Regions from separate parts of the uncultured Oribacterium sp. genome, predicted to be linked through region 1. Evidence: predicted binding sites of a transcription regulator. Region 1 holds the regulator's gene; the other holds the start of a gene.

Region 1 (8,055 bases):
GAGCAATCCACAAATTCTGAAACAATACGATCAAATAGTAGTAATGGAGAATTCAAGAATAGTAGCTGTTGGAAATTTTAATCAAGTGGCTCAATCTCCATATTCATATTTGTTAAACGTATAGCAATTCCAAAATTGAACTTATTCTATATTCTAAAAAGTAATGTGAACATTTTATTTGAAGCTTAAATTAATTGTTCGTTGTTAGAATAAGAATTGGAGAAGCAGTAAAAATGTAGGAAAAGACAGTTCTTTCCTTCCGGTATAGGTCTAAAATGGGGGTAATCTGAGTCCGCCGGTACTTACTGAAAGCGAAGCTTGAAGTTAGTGTCCGAAAGGGCAGACTTTTCATCAGAAAAGTCGTCCTGTAGCTGACCAACTTCCTAAAGAAGTTGCTTTGAGAAGCAAAGTGAGCAGTGGGTGACATAGCCACTGCTCAGTCGTGGCGAGGTTAGCGAGAGCATGCCCCAATTTAAGACCTATATCGGAAGGAAGGCTTAAACATGACTTTTCCTACATCATTTTTTTAATTTTCAGCAGCCTTATCCTTCCGCATTAAAATTGCCTCAGCCCCATTAATGGCCTTCTCCACCATTTCCGCAACGATGGGCGCCAGCTTTTCCTCTGACTTCCGAATCTTCTCCGGAATGGGCTTGGTAACCGGGTGCTTTGCCACGAAGATGGTACAGCAATCCTCGTAGGGCTCAATGGAGGTTTCGTAGGTGCCGATTTCCTGAGCCACATCCACGATTTCCTGCTTATCGAAGGCAATCAAGGGACGGTAAACCGGCAGGGTGCAGACCTCGTTAGTGCATACCAGACTTTGCAGAGTCTGGGAAGCCACCTGTCCGATGGATTCTCCGGTGATTAAGCCGATACAGTTATTTTTATAAGCCAATGCCTCTGCAATCCGCATCATGTAGCGGCGCATAATAATGGTTAGCTCCTCATGGGGGCAGTGCTCATAGATAGCCAGCTGGATATCCGTGAAATTTACCACATGCAGCATTATGGGACCGGTATAGGTGGAAACCTGCTTGGCCAGATCCATAACCTTGATTTTTGCTCTTTCACTGGTATAGGGTGGAGCATGGAAGTAGGTTGCCTCCAGCAAAGCACCCCGCTTTGCCACCTTGTAGCCCGCAACGGGAGAGTCAATTCCTCCGGAAAGTAAAAGCATGGCCTTGCCGTTGGTGCCAAGAGGCATTCCTCCCAGTCCGGGAATGATTTTTCCGTAAATGTTCATATACTGGCGGATTTCCACCCGAAGCTTCACATCCGGCTTATGCACATCCACCCGAGCATTGGGGAAGGCCTCCAAAATGCTGTGTCCCAGCTCCTGATCCAGCTCCGGAGAGGTCATGGGGTAGGACTTTTCCGCTCTTCGGCTTTCCACCTTGAAGGAAACGCTGCTGTCTCCATAGGCTTCTTTAAAGTAGGAAAGGACCGCATTTTCCAAAACGGAGAAGTCCGGGCTTAAAGGCACCTGCACCATGGGCGCAATGCCGGCAATACCGAACACATGGCGAAGGGCATCAATACACTCCTCATAATCATAGTCCTCGGACTTCACATTCACATAGATTCTTCCCCGTTCCCGGCTAACGGAATAGCTTCCGGTGGCTCTCTTTAATTTCATCCGAATATCATGAACCAGGGCGTCCTCAAAGACATAACGGTTTTTACCCTTGGTGCCGATTTCTGCATATTTAATCAAAAATGCTTGGTATTGCATAATTCTCCTTCTTTACATAAGAAAAGTGCATGAAACCATGCACTTTTGAAAAGCCTTGTATATCTTCTTTCTTTCCGTTAAGATACAACAGTTAAATGATGTAAGGAGCCAGGTGGGATAAAATATCCTCCATCTCTCCATCATCAGCATGAATATTTAAGTCGATGGGCTTGGAAAGATCCAAGGAGAAAATTCCCATAATAGACTTTGCATCAATCACGTAACGACCGGAAACCAAATCGAAGTCCACATCAGAGTAACGAACCAACTCGTTTACAAAGGACTTAACTTTATCAATAGAATTTAATGAAATACGAACCGTCTTCACAGCTTACCCTCCTTTAAAATTGATAACTTTATTGTAGTAATGAACGATTTTAAAGTCAAGCGAAAGCCGTGAAAGAACTGGGATTTTAGAAAGAGGATGAAAATGGAATTAGCAGGACTGCGCTTTGCCATGCACAACTTAGGCTGCAAAGTCAATTCATACGAGACAGAGGCCATGACCGAAGCGATTTTGCAGGAAGGGGCCAGGCTGGTGGACTTTACGGAGGAGGCGGACATTTACTTGATTAACACCTGCTCCGTGACCAATATTGCGGACCGAAAATCCCGGCAAATGATTCATCAGGCTAAGCAGAGGAATCCTGAGGCCATCGTCATCGCCACCGGTTGCTATGTGGAAGGAAAGCAGGAGGAGCTGAAAGAGGATAAGGGCATCGATATTCTTATCGGAAATACCGGAAAAGGCAGGGTGGTAGAGCTGATTAAGGCCTATCGGGAGGCTATGCTGGAAAATGATGCAAGTCCCATGGAGCCCTTTTCCCCGGTGCGGGAGGAGGGAGAGTATGAAAATCTCTTCCTCTCCAAGCCAAAGGATAAGAGCAGAGCCTTTGTAAAGGTGCAGGACGGCTGTAATCAGTTTTGCGCCTATTGTATCATTCCCTATGTTCGGGGGAGAATTAGAAGCCGTAAGGAAGAGGACTGCCTGGAGGAGATTCGCCATTTGGCAAAGGAAGGCTTTCAAGAGGTGGTGCTTACCGGCATTCACCTGTCTTCCTATGGATTGGATTTTGAAAATCTTTCCTATGAATATGCCAGCAGAAAGGCGGAAACGGGAGAGGCTTTACTCCATTTGATTTCTGAGGTGGGAAAGATTTCCGGTATTCAAAGAATTCGTTTGGGGAGTCTTGAACCTAGAATTATTACGGAACGCTTTTTAGCAGGTTTAAAGGAAGTAGAAGCAATCTGCCCTCATTTCCACCTGTCCTTACAAAGCGGTGCGGAAAAGACCCTTAAAGAAATGAATCGTCATTATACGAAAGAAGACTTCAAAAAGGCAGTAGAGGATATCCGAGGAGTTTATCCCTTGGCGGCCATTACTACGGATGTGATTGTTGGCTTCCCCGGAGAAAGGGAGGAGGATTTTCAGGAGTCTCTTACTTTTTTAAAGGAAATCTCCTTCTATGATCTCCACGTATTCAAGTTCTCCAGAAGAAAGGGGACGAAAGCAGACGAAATGAAGGAGCAGATTCCGGATAATATCAAAACAGCCCGTTCCAAAGAGCTTTTGGCACTGGCTTTGGAAGACTCTAAGAAATTTAGAGAGAAATTCTTAGGAAAAGAAAGCTCCATCTTAATAGAAGAAATTCGAGAGATTGAAGGAAAATACTATTACACCGGATTTAATAAAGAATATATCCGCTATATTCTGCCGGTACAGGATGAACTCTTGGCAGTGTTCGAGAAAGACAAAGAAAAGCAAGAAGAAAGATTGGCCCTTTTAGGAAAAGAAGCTATCGGAAGCATTAGAACGGTAAAAGGCTTAGAACTGAAGGGAGAGATGATTTTAGGGGAGTAGGAAGAGCAAACTGTAAAAATCAAGCCTTGCGTTTCTACAGCGTTCTTTCCCCGAACAAGGAGGGGCGGATTTCTCATGCTTCCGACTTTTGGCATTTGTCTTAGATTCAAAAATTTTTTCGATTTTTTTCAATTTTGCATTTTGGCATATTGATTCTATTACTTCTTTATTCAATACATTCGGCTTGCTTTTCCGGTATAGGGCTTATGACGGGGGCAATCTGAGCCCGTGGGTTCTTAGCTTTTGTCTTTTAAAAGTTTAGAACCCCTACGTGGCGAGGTTAGCGGGAGCGTGCCCCGGAGTAAGCCCTATACCGGAAAAGCGAAATCCATATATTCTATAGAAAAAACAGTAAGAAAAATGCGGAAGTCGGAAGCAAAAACTCCGCCCAACTATGTTCATCAGAAATTCACAAAGTTCTTCATAAAAATTCTTGACACATCCTTCCATTAGCGGTATATTATGACCATGTGTTAGCACTCAATACACACGAGTGCCAACAAAGCCGAGAAAGGAGGGAAAGAGTTCTGTGGATCAGAGAAAGGTGATTATTCTCACCACGATTATCAAAAACTATTTGGAAACCGGCGAGCCGGTAGGTTCTCGCACCATCAGTAAGTTTTCCGGTTTGAATCTAAGCTCGGCAACCATTCGTAACGAAATGAGCGACTTGGAAGAGTTAGGGTATATAATACAGCCTCATACATCTGCAGGAAGAATTCCCTCAGATAAGGGTTACCGCTTTTATGTGGACCAGCTTATGGAGAAGCAGGAGCGGGCTTTATCCGATGTGAAGAGCTCTATGTTTGCCAGAATGGAACGACTGGAAAGTACCTTACAAGCTTTGGTAAGAAACATTGCCAGTGACACCCACTACGCGGCCTTAGTATCGGGCCCCAGTATGCAGAAGAACAAAATCAAGTTCTTGCAGCTGTCTTTGGTGGAGAAACAGAAGGTCTTATTCCTTCTGATGTTTCAGGGCAATATCGTAAAGACCATTACCTTAGATATTCCGGAGGATTTGGAGCAGGCTGCCATCCTCTCCTTGAACCTTTTGCTAAATGATGTTTTAGCAGGCTTCTCCGTGGAGGAGCTGGGAGAAAAGGATATCCGCTCTTTAATGGATAGAACGCCTTATAAAGCAACGATGGAAACCGTACTTCGGGGAATGCAGGAGCTTTTGCATCCTGAGGAGGAAGAGGTAGAGATTTATACCTCCGGTGCCACCAACATTTTCAAATATCCGGAGCTTACCGATTCGGAAAATGCCTCCAAGCTGATTTCCGCTTTAGAGCGGAAGGAGGAATTGGCAGGTCTTCTGAAAGATAACGAGTCGGAAGAAAAGGATGGAAGCATTCAGGTCTATATCGGAAAAGAAAGTCCTTTGGAGGACATGGCGGATTGTGCAGTAGTTACCGCAAAGTATCACTTGGGTAACGGTATGCAGGGTACCCTTGGTGTCATTGGACCGAAGCGAATGGATTATGAGAAGGTTTTAAAAACTTTGACAAATCTGATTCAGGATATGGAACGGAGTTTTTAGATAGAGAAAGGAGAAACTTGTGGCAGAAAATACAGAGCAGCAAGGGATGGAAGAGGAGCTTCATAAGGCTCAGGAAGCATCTGCAGAAGTAGATAGGGAAGAGAATGCAGAGGCTGCTTCCGAAGAGACTTCCGGAGAGGAATCCGTGGAGAGTTCTCAGGCTGTAGAGCAAGGAAGCTCCGAAGAGAATCCGGAACTTCTCCAATTAAAGGATAAGTACCTTAGAACCTTGGCGGAGTATGAGAACTTTAGAAAGCGCTCCGAGAAGGAAAAGGCACAGATGTTTGAACTGGGAGCCAAAAGCATTATCGAAGCTCTGCTTCCCGTGGTGGACAACTTTGAAAGAGCTTTAAGTCATGTGCAGGAAGAGGAAAAGGATTCCCCCTTCGTCAAAGGCATAGAAGGGATTTACAAGCAGATTCAGAAGATGTTTGCCGATTGCAACATTCAGGAAATCGAGGCCCTCGGTAAGAAGTTTGATCCGGCTTTACACAATGCGGTGATGACGGAGGAAGAGGGAGATGCGGAGGAAGATACCATTACCCAGGATCTTCAGAAGGGATATACCTATCGGGGAAATGTGGTTCGACACTCCATGGTAAAAGTAAAGAAGTAGATAATAAAAGCAATACAACAGATAGTAAGGCAGTAATGCCTGAGACATGAGCATATCATGTAAGAGTTCTAAAATAACGTTAGTAAGAAAAAGTTTTTAAGAAAAACATTTTTGTATATAGAGAAAAAGGAGAGTAAAGACTATGGGAAAGATTATTGGAATTGACTTAGGAACAACCAACAGCTGTGTAGCAGTTATGGAGGGCGGAAAGCCCGTTGTTATCCCCAATGCAGAGGGTATGAGAACAACCCCTTCTGTAGTGGCATTTACCAAGACCGGAGAGCGTCTTGTGGGAGAGCCTGCAAAGAGACAGGCGGTAACCAATGCGGAGAGAACCATTTCCTCCATCAAGAGACACATGGGTACAGATTACAAGGTATCCATTGACGGAAAGGATTATACTCCACAGGAAATTTCCGCTATGATTTTACAGAAGTTAAAGGCGGATGCGGAGAGCTATTTGGGAGAAAAGGTAACCGAGGCGGTTATTACCGTTCCTGCTTACTTTAACGATGCTCAGCGTCAGGCGACTAAGGATGCAGGTAAGATTGCAGGTCTTAAGGTAGAGCGTATCATCAACGAGCCTACAGCGGCAGCTCTCGCTTACGGTTTGGAGGATGAGTCCGAGCAGAAGGTTATGGTATACGACTTAGGTGGTGGTACCTTCGACGTATCCATCATCGACATCGGAGACGGCGTAATCGAAGTATTGTCCACCAACGGTGATACCCATTTAGGCGGTGATGACTATGACGATCGTATTACCAAGTGGTTGGTAGACGAGTTTAAGGCTGCAGAGGGGGTAGACCTTTCTCAGGATAAGATGGCTTTACAGCGTTTGAAGGAAGCGGCTGAGAAAGCAAAGAAGGAGCTTTCCTCCGCAACCACTACAGATATCAACCTGCCTTTCATTACAGCTACAGCAGAAGGTCCAAAGCACTTGGATATGAAGCTTAGCAGAGCAAAGTTTGAGGAGATTACTGCGGATTTGACAGAAAGAACTGCCCTTCCCGTACAGAACTCTATGAAGGATGCAGGACTTAGCAACGCTGATCTTGGAAAGGTACTCCTGGTTGGTGGCTCCACCAGAATGCCTGTTGCTCAGGAGAAGGTAAAGCAGCTTACCGGAAAAGAGCCTTCCAAGAACTTAAACCCTGATGAGTGTGTTGCCCTTGGTGCAGCGGTACAGGGTGGTAAGATGAGCGGAGAAGAGGGAGCAAGCGATGTTCTTCTTCTGGACGTAACACCGTTAACTCTTTCTATCGAGACCTTAGGCGGAGTGGCTACTCCTCTTATTAAGAGAAATACTACCATTCCTACCAGAGCTTCTCAGGTATTCTCTACAGCGGCAGATAATCAGACTGCAGTAGACATCCACGTTGTACAGGGTGAAAGAGAGTTTGCAAGAGATAACAAGACCTTAGGACAGTTCAGACTGGACGGTATCTTACCGGCACAGCGTGGTGTTCCTCAGATTGAAGTTACCTTTGACATCGATGCCAACGGTATCGTAAATGTTTCCGCTAAGGATAAGGGAACCGGTAAGGAGCAGCACATCACTATTACCTCCGGATCCAACATGTCCAAGGAGGATATTGATAAGGCGGTAAATGAAGCTGCACAGTTCGAAGCAGCGGATAAGGAGAAGAAGGAAGCTATCGAAGTAAGAAACGGAGCGGATTCCATCGTATTCCAGACCAAGAAGGCTCTTACCGATGTGGGAGATAAGATTTCCGACAATGATAAGGCAACTGTAGAAGCTGACTTAAAGGCATTAGAGGATGTTCTTGCAGCCAATCCTTTGGAGGGAATTACCAAGGACGGCGCAGAGCAGATTAAGGCAGCCCAGGAGAAGCTGATGCAGTCTTCTCAGGCACTTTTCACCAAGGTGTATGAGCAGGCTCAGGCAGCAGGTGCAGCCGGTGCCGGAGCGGCAGATGCAGGAGCAACTGCTTCTGAAGGCCAGAGCGGTAACGCTGACGATAATGTAGTCGACGGAGACTTTAAGGAAGTGTAATTCAAAATTTTTCCGGGGAAGACAGGCTTAAGCCTGTCTTTTCCTGGGATTTAAAGGAGAGGAAAATATATGGCAGAAAAGCGTGATTATTATGAGGTGCTGGGGGTAGATAAAAATGCCGATGATAGTGCCATTAAAAGAGCCTATCGAAAGTTGGCAAAGCAGTACCATCCGGACTCTAATCCCGGAGATGAAAGTGCCGCAGAGAAATTCCGGGAAGCTTCGGAAGCCTATGCGGTATTGTCCGATCCGGAGAAGAGAAAGGCCTATGATACCTATGGCC
Region 2 (8,055 bases), on a different contig from region 1:
GGGGATTTCCTTTCTATGGCCTTCTCCCTTTAAAATGTTGGGGATAAAGCGTACCTCTTCCTTTCCTTCCTGAAAATATCTTCTCTCATAAAACTCCGCATGGTTGGGAATAAACTGCTTCGGTACAATTCCCAGGATATCACCATGGTAAGTCACCACTCCGGTATTGAATAATTTTCCTTCCAGCAACAGGCAATAGCCAATCACAAAAAGGACGTCCATGTCCTTCGTTTGTTTGCAAAAGGAAATTAACGCCTTTTCTCCGCTCTCCAAAAGACTGCGCTGATAAATCATGTCCATGGCGGTGTAGGAAGTCAGACAAAGCTCCGGGTATACCAGTAAAGAAACCTTTTCCTCCTCTGCTTTTCTTGCCAAAATCAGCATTTGCTCCAGATTATACTCCGGATCCGCTACCCTCCCCTTGGGGCAGGCTGTAGCTACTCTTACAAAGTCCTTCATACTTCCTCCTGAAATTTTCCTCTTGCCTGCAGTTTCATTTCTTTTAATAAGTTTTCCTTTCCGTCAAAAACAAGAACCTGCTTTTTCCCCTGTTTCTGAAAAAGAATACAGTAAGGTCTGTTTCCTCCCAAGCCCTCTACATGAAGAACGGAAACGCCTTCCCTCTTCCATCCTTCCTCTCTCTCCGGAAGAAAGGGCTGTATCTCCAAAATTTCCTCCGGGCTAATCTCTATCATCTGCTTTCTCTTTCCTCTATGAATAATCTGATCCACAGTAAAACTTCCGCCAAGATAAAGATACTCGTATTCCCTATCCACGGAATTCAGCAGATAGTAAGACAAAAAAAGAACCGGAAAAAGAGCAATAAAGGGAATTGCTAAAAAGTAGCAAAGCACAAGAAATGCCAAAGGAAAGAAAACTGCAAATAACTGTATTCCCTTATCCTTCGCTTCTATCTTTCCCTTTACCAAATGTTCCACATAATTCTCCATCCTGCCCTCCTTTTCTTTTCGCGAAAAAGGAAATAAAGCTAAGCCTAAGCTCAGTTTATTTCCTTTTCCCATTGTAATCGATATTCTCTTCTTTGCCTAGTTTTTAGAAGGATTTCCTTACATCATTCCTCCCATTCCTCCCGGCATCTGTGGCATAGGAGGAGTCGGCTCCTTAATGTCTGCCACAACAGACTCTGTGGTGAGTAAAGAGGAAGCAACGGAAGCCGCATTCTGTAAAGCGGTTCTTGCCACCTTGGCAGGATCCAGAATACCTACCTCCATCATATTAACATACTCTTCATTGTAAGCATCGAAACCGAAGTTTTCCTTTCCTTCCTTTACCTTATTCACAATAACCGCACCTTCCAGTCCGGCATTGTAAGCAATGGTATAAAGAGGAGCCTCCAGAGCCTTGGAAACAATCTTTGCTCCGGTCTTTTCATCGCCCTCTAATTGATTTACCACCTTATCCACTGCCTTCTGTGCATGGATATATGCGGATCCGCCACCTGCAATTACACCTTCTTCCACAGCGGCTCTGGTAGCATTTAAAGCATCCTCCATACGAAGCTTAGCCTCCTTCATCTCGGTTTCTGTAGCAGCACCTACACGGATTACTGCAACACCGCCGGAAAGCTTAGCCAGACGCTCCTGAAGCTTTTCCTTATCAAAGTCAGAGGTAGTGGTCTCAATCTGTCCTTTAATCTGGGCAATACGATCCTGAATCTCCTTCTTCTTACCAAGTCCCTCTACAATGGTGGTCTTTTCCTTGCTTACTTTAACAGACTTAGCTCTACCACACTGGTCGATAGTGGCATCCTTTAAATCTAAGCCCAGCTCTTCGGAAATCACTTCTCCACCGGTTAAGATGGCGATATCTTTCAGCATTTCCTTTCTGCGATCTCCATATCCCGGAGCCTTTACCGCAACTACATTGAAGGTTCCTCTCAACTTATTCACGATAAGAGTGGTTAAAGCCTCACCCTCGATGTCCTCAGCAATGATTAAAAGCTTGGCACCGGTCTTTACTACCTGCTCTAAGAGAGGAAGAATATCCTGAATGTTGGAAATCTTCTTATCGGTAATAAATACATAGGGATCGTCCAGATTTGCTTCCATCTTCTCCATATCGGTGCTCATATAGGCACTGATATATCCGCGATCAAACTCCATTCCTTCCACCAGATCAAGCTCGGTAAGCATAGTCTTGGACTCTTCCACAGTGATAACGCCGTCCTTGGAAACCTTCTCCATAGCATCGGCAATCATATCTCCTACAGTGGAATCTCCTGCGGAAATGCCGGCAACCTTGGCAATCTGATCCTTGCCCTTTACCTTGGAGCTCTGCTTCTTAATGCTCTCTACCGCAGCATCCACAGCCTTGCGGATTCCCTTACGAAGCACGATGGGATTAGCACCTGCCTCCAGGTTCTTCATACCCTCCATCACAATCGCCTGTGCCAAAACAGTTGCAGTGGTGGTTCCATCTCCTGCAACGTCATTGGTCTTGGAAGCTACTTCTCTTACCAGCTGAGCACCCATATTCTCATAGGGATCCTTTAACTCAATTTCCTTGGCAATGGATACACCGTCATTAGTAATAAGAGGAGAACCATAAGACTTATCCAAAACTACATTTCTACCCTTAGGCCCAAGGGTAACCTTTACGGTATTTGCCACTGCATCTACGCCAGCCCCTAAGGCCTTTCTTGCTTCTACTCCAAATTTAATTTCTTTAGCCATATTATACCTCCTTGGAATTCCCTGATTCTTTTACTCTACGATTGCTAAAATATCATTCTGCTTAACAACGGTATACTTCTTTCCATCCAGCTCTACCTCGGAGCCTGCATAACGGGAGAACAGAACGTGCTGTCCTACCTTCACCTGCATGGAAATCTCCTTACCGTCCACAACACCGCCGGGACCTACTGCAATAACCACAGCCTGTCCGGGTTTTTCCTTATCATCCTGTCCCGGTAAAACGATTCCGCTCTTAGTGGTTTCTTCCATCTTTTCTTTTTCCAACACAACTTTATCAAATAATGGTACTAACTTCATAGCAATCCTCCTATTCCTCACAGATCTTTTTTTAACAACAGGGCTATTATAAGAGAATTTATTAGCAGAGTCAAGCACCGAGTGCTAAAAGCCTGTGAAAGTTTTGTGAAAAAATATAAGAAACAATGTATTACGAAAATATTAACAATATCAGAAAAATAAAAGGAATTTTTTATTGCTTATGTGGCAAGACAGGGTATAATAATAAGGTAGCTTGAATAAAAAAAATGGCTTTGGAGGTTTATTTATGAAAAAGAATATTCTTGTTGCAGCTTTAATTGCTTGCATGGCAACTGCATCTGTAATTCCTGCACTTGCTGCAGAGGGCGCTGTTTCCAGCTATGGCGGATCTACCACCACAGTAGCAGAATCCAACGGACACTGGGTAGCTAATAGAGATGGTTCTTGGTCATTCGTAAGCAATGAGAATGGTGCACCAATCTATGGTTGGATTGTAAGTCAGCACCAGTGGTACTACATCGGGGCTAACGGACGTATGGTAACCGGATGGCAGAAGATTAACTTTGATACCTACTATTTCGCTCAGGCACCGGCAGAGAACCAGCCTTTAGGATCTCTTTACATGAATAAGCTTACTCCTGACGGATACAGAGTAGATTCCAACGGTGTTTGGATTCGATAAGCTTTAAAAATTATTTTGAATTCTCAAAAAAGTAGAGCAGGCTCCTCCTGCTCTACTTTTTTCACTAGTAGAAAAAAGGGGTATAAAATAAAAGAATAGCGTATATGCATAATAGGTCTGAAACCGGGGTAATCTGAGCCCGCCGGTACTTGCGAAAAACAAAGGAACTGCCGTTTTTCGCTTAGTATCCGTAAGGACAGACTTTTCACATGAAAAGTCGTCCTGATGCAGACCAACTTCCGAAGGAATTTGCTTTGCGAAGCAAAGTGAGCAGTGGTTAACATAAACCACTGCTAAGTCAAGGCGAAGTTAGCGAGAGCGTGCCCCGGTTTCAGACCTATTACTGCATATACAAAAGCTATGATTATTTTACAGCCCCTTTTTGTCCAAGTGAATTCGGAACGGAGCTCTTCTGTTTTTGAAGATAATTCAAAAATAATTTTCCCTGCCAGATAAGGATTCCTAAGGCAATCACGGAAAGACCCAAGAACCCGTCCTGTACCAAGTCCTGCAGATTGGGAGTAAATATTTCCGTTCCCTTCTCCAAATATTCAAAGATACTGTCCACAAACCACATCAGGCTGGCGGACAAAAAGAGCAAACAGGGAATATGATAGGCATATTCCTTGTTTTTATCCCGTAAAAAACGGAAAAAACTCCATTCTGTTGCAAAAACACTAAGCAATAGATGCATTTCTCTCTCCTTCCTTCTGTAGCTTTCTTTCCAGTACAAAGCAATAAATTGCCCAGATTCCGGTAATAAGAAGGGCCATAGAAACGCCCACCGTGCTCATTTCCTTCAGCATGGTATAGGTATCCTCCGGTGATCTTGCCCCTGTTAAAAAGGGAAAGAAGGGAACAATCTCCCCATGCCAAAAATGTTCAAAAACCAAAAGAATGGAACCGGAAAACAAAAAGTTCGATAAGAGATGCAGCTTCTTGCGAAGACTTAGCCCCACTCCCCTTCCGGAATGCTTTAGGGATGAATCCTTTTCTCCTTCCGGGAAGTTCTCATTTTTCAGTTCGAAAGAATAGCTCTTTTCGCCATTTATCAAAATTTTCCCGCCAACTTCTCCTTTAATAGCTTTTATTCTTGCCTCTTCTTTTCTTTCCTTTTGCACAAGAATCCATTCAGCCGTTTTTACTAAAATCCCCTCTACAATAGGTACTGCAACACAAGCCATAGCTTATCTCCTTTCTAATTTCTCTCTTTAAGCTTTTATTCCGCCTTTTTTACTTTTACAGAAATTTGAGCTAACAGCTCTTCGCCGGTGAGTTCTTTATGCACAATTTCCTTGGGAACAACCCAGCCTAAAGCCTTTCTCTTTTCTATAATATCCGCAACAATCTTTTCTCCCAGCTTATCCGGATCCGTATCTACATACATCACGGAACCAAGAGTCTCTCTGGTACCTTCCTTTAGAAATTCGATGACATTTTTCGATCCGTGAATTTGCGCCTCTACGCAATGGTAGGAATTCACTCCCATCAGTCTGAAGCCTAAGGCTGCATCGATTCCCTTTTCATTACTCCACTCCGGTGAAGTAAAGGCATAGGGCATTTCCTGAATCTTCTTCCCTTCCACACCGGCAATTCCTGCAAAAATACCAGTGGAACGGGTGTTATCAATACACTCACCCACATGCCATACCGGTGGTAAATCCGCGCCTAAGAATTCTTTTAAATTCTTTCCGCAATGTCTTTGGCCGGAAATATTGCAATAGCCCATTTTCATCAGAGGGAAGGAAGCACATCCATTGGTTAAAATTAAAATATTATTTCGGAGTAAAGCATTTGCTACGTCAATAATACATTTTTCGTATAATACCTTAGGATTGTTACATCCCACCATATTCACGATGCCCAGAATCTTGCCTTCCTTTAATGCCTTTGCCATAGGCTCCATGGATCCGAAGCGTTTATGCACATATTCTACGGAGAATCCCACCTCCGCCTCCACTTCGTAGGGAGGAATGTAAACCGGAATTCCCTGTCTGTCCTGGAAGCTCTTGATTCCTCGAAGCACAATCTTCTCCGCCAGCGCTCTGGTTTCTCCGATATTGGAATGATGGTGATCGTATTCATAACGTTCCGCTCCCGGAAGTCTTGCAGAGTCACTGGTGGTAATTACCGTAGTTTTAAAGCAATTTGCCACCTCCATGATTGCCGGGAACACATCCTGTACATCCGCAATCCATAAATCCAAGGCGCCGGTACCCAGTACCAGTTCCGCAGAAACTGCATTGGACAAGGGGATAACGTTGCTATAACGATACATTGCGGAAAGTCCTGAACAGCAGATTCCATAGAAGCGAATTCCCTTGGCTCCGGCTTTCTTAGCCAGCTCCACGAAACGCTCTTCCTGTCCGACTTTAACAATTTCGCTGACCAGGGTAGGAAGATGACCGTGCACTGCAATATTCACATAACCTTTCTTCAAGGCACCGATATTTACCTTAGAGGTTACCCGGTCTCCTACGCCGAAAAGCCCGTCTGTGGCAATGGCGGTACTCACCACACCGGAGAAGGTGAAGGCCAGACCGCAACGAAGGAATTGCTGCATGACACTCTTCCAATCTCCATCTGTACCCACGCCGGTTTTATGATAGGCTTCAAACACCTCGTGATAGGCACTGATGGGAAGGATATCCAATTTCTCCCACAGCTCCTGCCTTTCCTTGGGCGCCATAGCCTTGATAACCTCATACTCCTTCGGAACCGTACGGCTCATATCCTCCAGCAAAACATCTGCAAGCTCAGAAGCTATTTTTTTAATGTTTCTTCTACTGGTCTTTATGCCGAAGGCCTTTGCTACATCCCGAATCTTTTGCTGTCCTAAAATAGGAAGATCCAGCTTTCCCTCCGCTGCCCACTTTAAGGACAGGATGACCTCACGGCCATGCATTCCGTGCTGAGCCACACCAGCCGCAGCAGACCGAAGAAGGTTTCTGGCTACAATCAAATCCGCATCCGCTCCGCAAACTCCCTTTGGACTTTTCGGAGTAACTTTACAGGGACCCATATTACAAATTTTACAGCAAATACCGGCCATACCGAAGCTACACTGGGGCTGCTGTTGATCAAAACGATCAAAGGTGGTATCAAAGCCAAGCTGCTCCTGTCGTAAGATTAATTCCCGTACTGCCGGGTCCGGAGTTTGCTCCAACACATCCTGCTTGGAGGGGAAGGTCTTTCGATAAGCGGAAACCGCATTCATATAATCACAGATAAAGGATTTATCATCCCCATCCTCCTCATGATCGGACTTTAAGGTAATGGTAGGAATACCATGCTCATCAAAGCCTATAAGGTTTCTGTGGCTATGGATATGGGCCAAAGTCTTCCCCTGTCCATGCTCATGACTATGTTCATGGCTGTGCTCATGGGTATGAGTGTGATTATGCTCATGACTGTGCCCTTGGCTCTCTTCCGGCTCATGCTTTTGTTCATGGCTGTGTTCATGACTATGTCCCTGACCATGCACATGACCGTGATTTTCCTGTTCGTTAAATTCCTTCTTCTCCTGACCCATAGTACCCCTTTCCTGCTCTTACCTAAGATAAGGTGATTTACAGCTTATCTCGTCTCTATATAATCCGCATTTATAAACATATCATTTCTATATGTTTATATGTTTATTGGATTTTTAGAATATACTGTTTCCTGATTTTCTTGTCAATAAAATTATAAAAATAAAATGAACTATACCCATTGAATTTTTTTATAGCCTGTTATAGAAAACAAAAAAAGAGTTGCATAGAATCCTTATATGATTTCTTACAACTCTTTTTTTAATTCTAAAATGCTATAAAAAATTATGCTTCCAGTAATTTCTTTATTCTTTCCATAGCCTCTTTTGTTTTTTCCTTGGTGGAAAAGGCTGTCAAACGGAAGAAGCCTTCTCCCGCATCACCAAAGCCTGCTCCCGGTGTTCCTACAACATGTCCTTTTTCCAAGAGGAAGTCAAAGAACTCCCAAGAGCTCATTCCCTTAGGGCACTTAAGCCAGATATAAGGAGAATTCTTTCCGCCGGTATAATAAATGGAAAGAGCATCCAAGGTTTCCATAATAATCTTGGCATTTTCCTTATAATAAGAGATATTTCCCTGAATCTCCTTATCTCCGGCCTCTGTAAATAAAGCCTCGGCACCTCTTTGCACAATATAGGAAACCCCATTAAACTTTGTAGTCTGTCTTCTTAACCACATCTTCTGGAGAGACTGACCGCCACGAATCAAAGCCTTAGGTACAACGGTGTATCCGCATCTTGTTCCGGTAAAGCCTGCCTTCTTGGAGAAGGAGCAAAACTCAATGGCACATTCCTTCGCCCAGGGAATCTCATATATAGAGTGAGGTAGATTTCCCTCTACAAAGCACTCATAAGCTGCATCAAAGAAAATC

The links. Region 1 encodes HrcA, which represses chaperone genes, less so after heat shock. Its sites were predicted from a motif close to TGTTAGCACTCNNNNNNNNNGAGTGCTAACA; they were not measured.
Region 2: the regulator HrcA is predicted to act here: its motif matches at 3,071-3,101, upstream of groES (co-chaperone GroES).

Annotation. Positions count from the first base shown of each region.
Region 1 covers NZ_CABSXI010000031.1:19,100-27,154, forward strand. The annotation lists gene RDQ32_RS06850 (ABC transporter ATP-binding protein) at 1-124, shown strand, start outside; gene thiI (tRNA uracil 4-sulfurtransferase ThiI) at 527-1,735, opposite strand; gene RDQ32_RS06860 (HPr family phosphocarrier protein) at 1,827-2,063, opposite strand; gene mtaB (tRNA (N(6)-L-threonylcarbamoyladenosine(37)-C(2))-methylthiotransferase MtaB) at 2,166-3,596, shown strand; gene hrcA (heat-inducible transcriptional repressor HrcA) at 4,126-5,139, shown strand; gene grpE (nucleotide exchange factor GrpE) at 5,159-5,755, shown strand; gene dnaK (molecular chaperone DnaK) at 5,898-7,772, shown strand; gene dnaJ (molecular chaperone DnaJ) at 7,842-8,055, shown strand, end outside.
Region 2 covers NZ_CABSXI010000044.1:2,721-10,775, forward strand. The annotation lists gene RDQ32_RS07925 (NAD(+) synthase) at 1-459, opposite strand, end outside; gene RDQ32_RS07930 (hypothetical protein) at 456-950, opposite strand; gene groL (chaperonin GroEL) at 1,068-2,693, opposite strand; gene groES (co-chaperone GroES) at 2,724-3,011, opposite strand; gene RDQ32_RS07945 (hypothetical protein) at 3,259-3,654, shown strand; gene RDQ32_RS07950 (hypothetical protein) at 4,019-4,348, opposite strand; gene RDQ32_RS07955 (hypothetical protein) at 4,332-4,838, opposite strand; gene cooS (anaerobic carbon-monoxide dehydrogenase catalytic subunit) at 4,874-7,186, opposite strand; gene RDQ32_RS07965 (LL-diaminopimelate aminotransferase) at 7,470-8,055, opposite strand, start outside.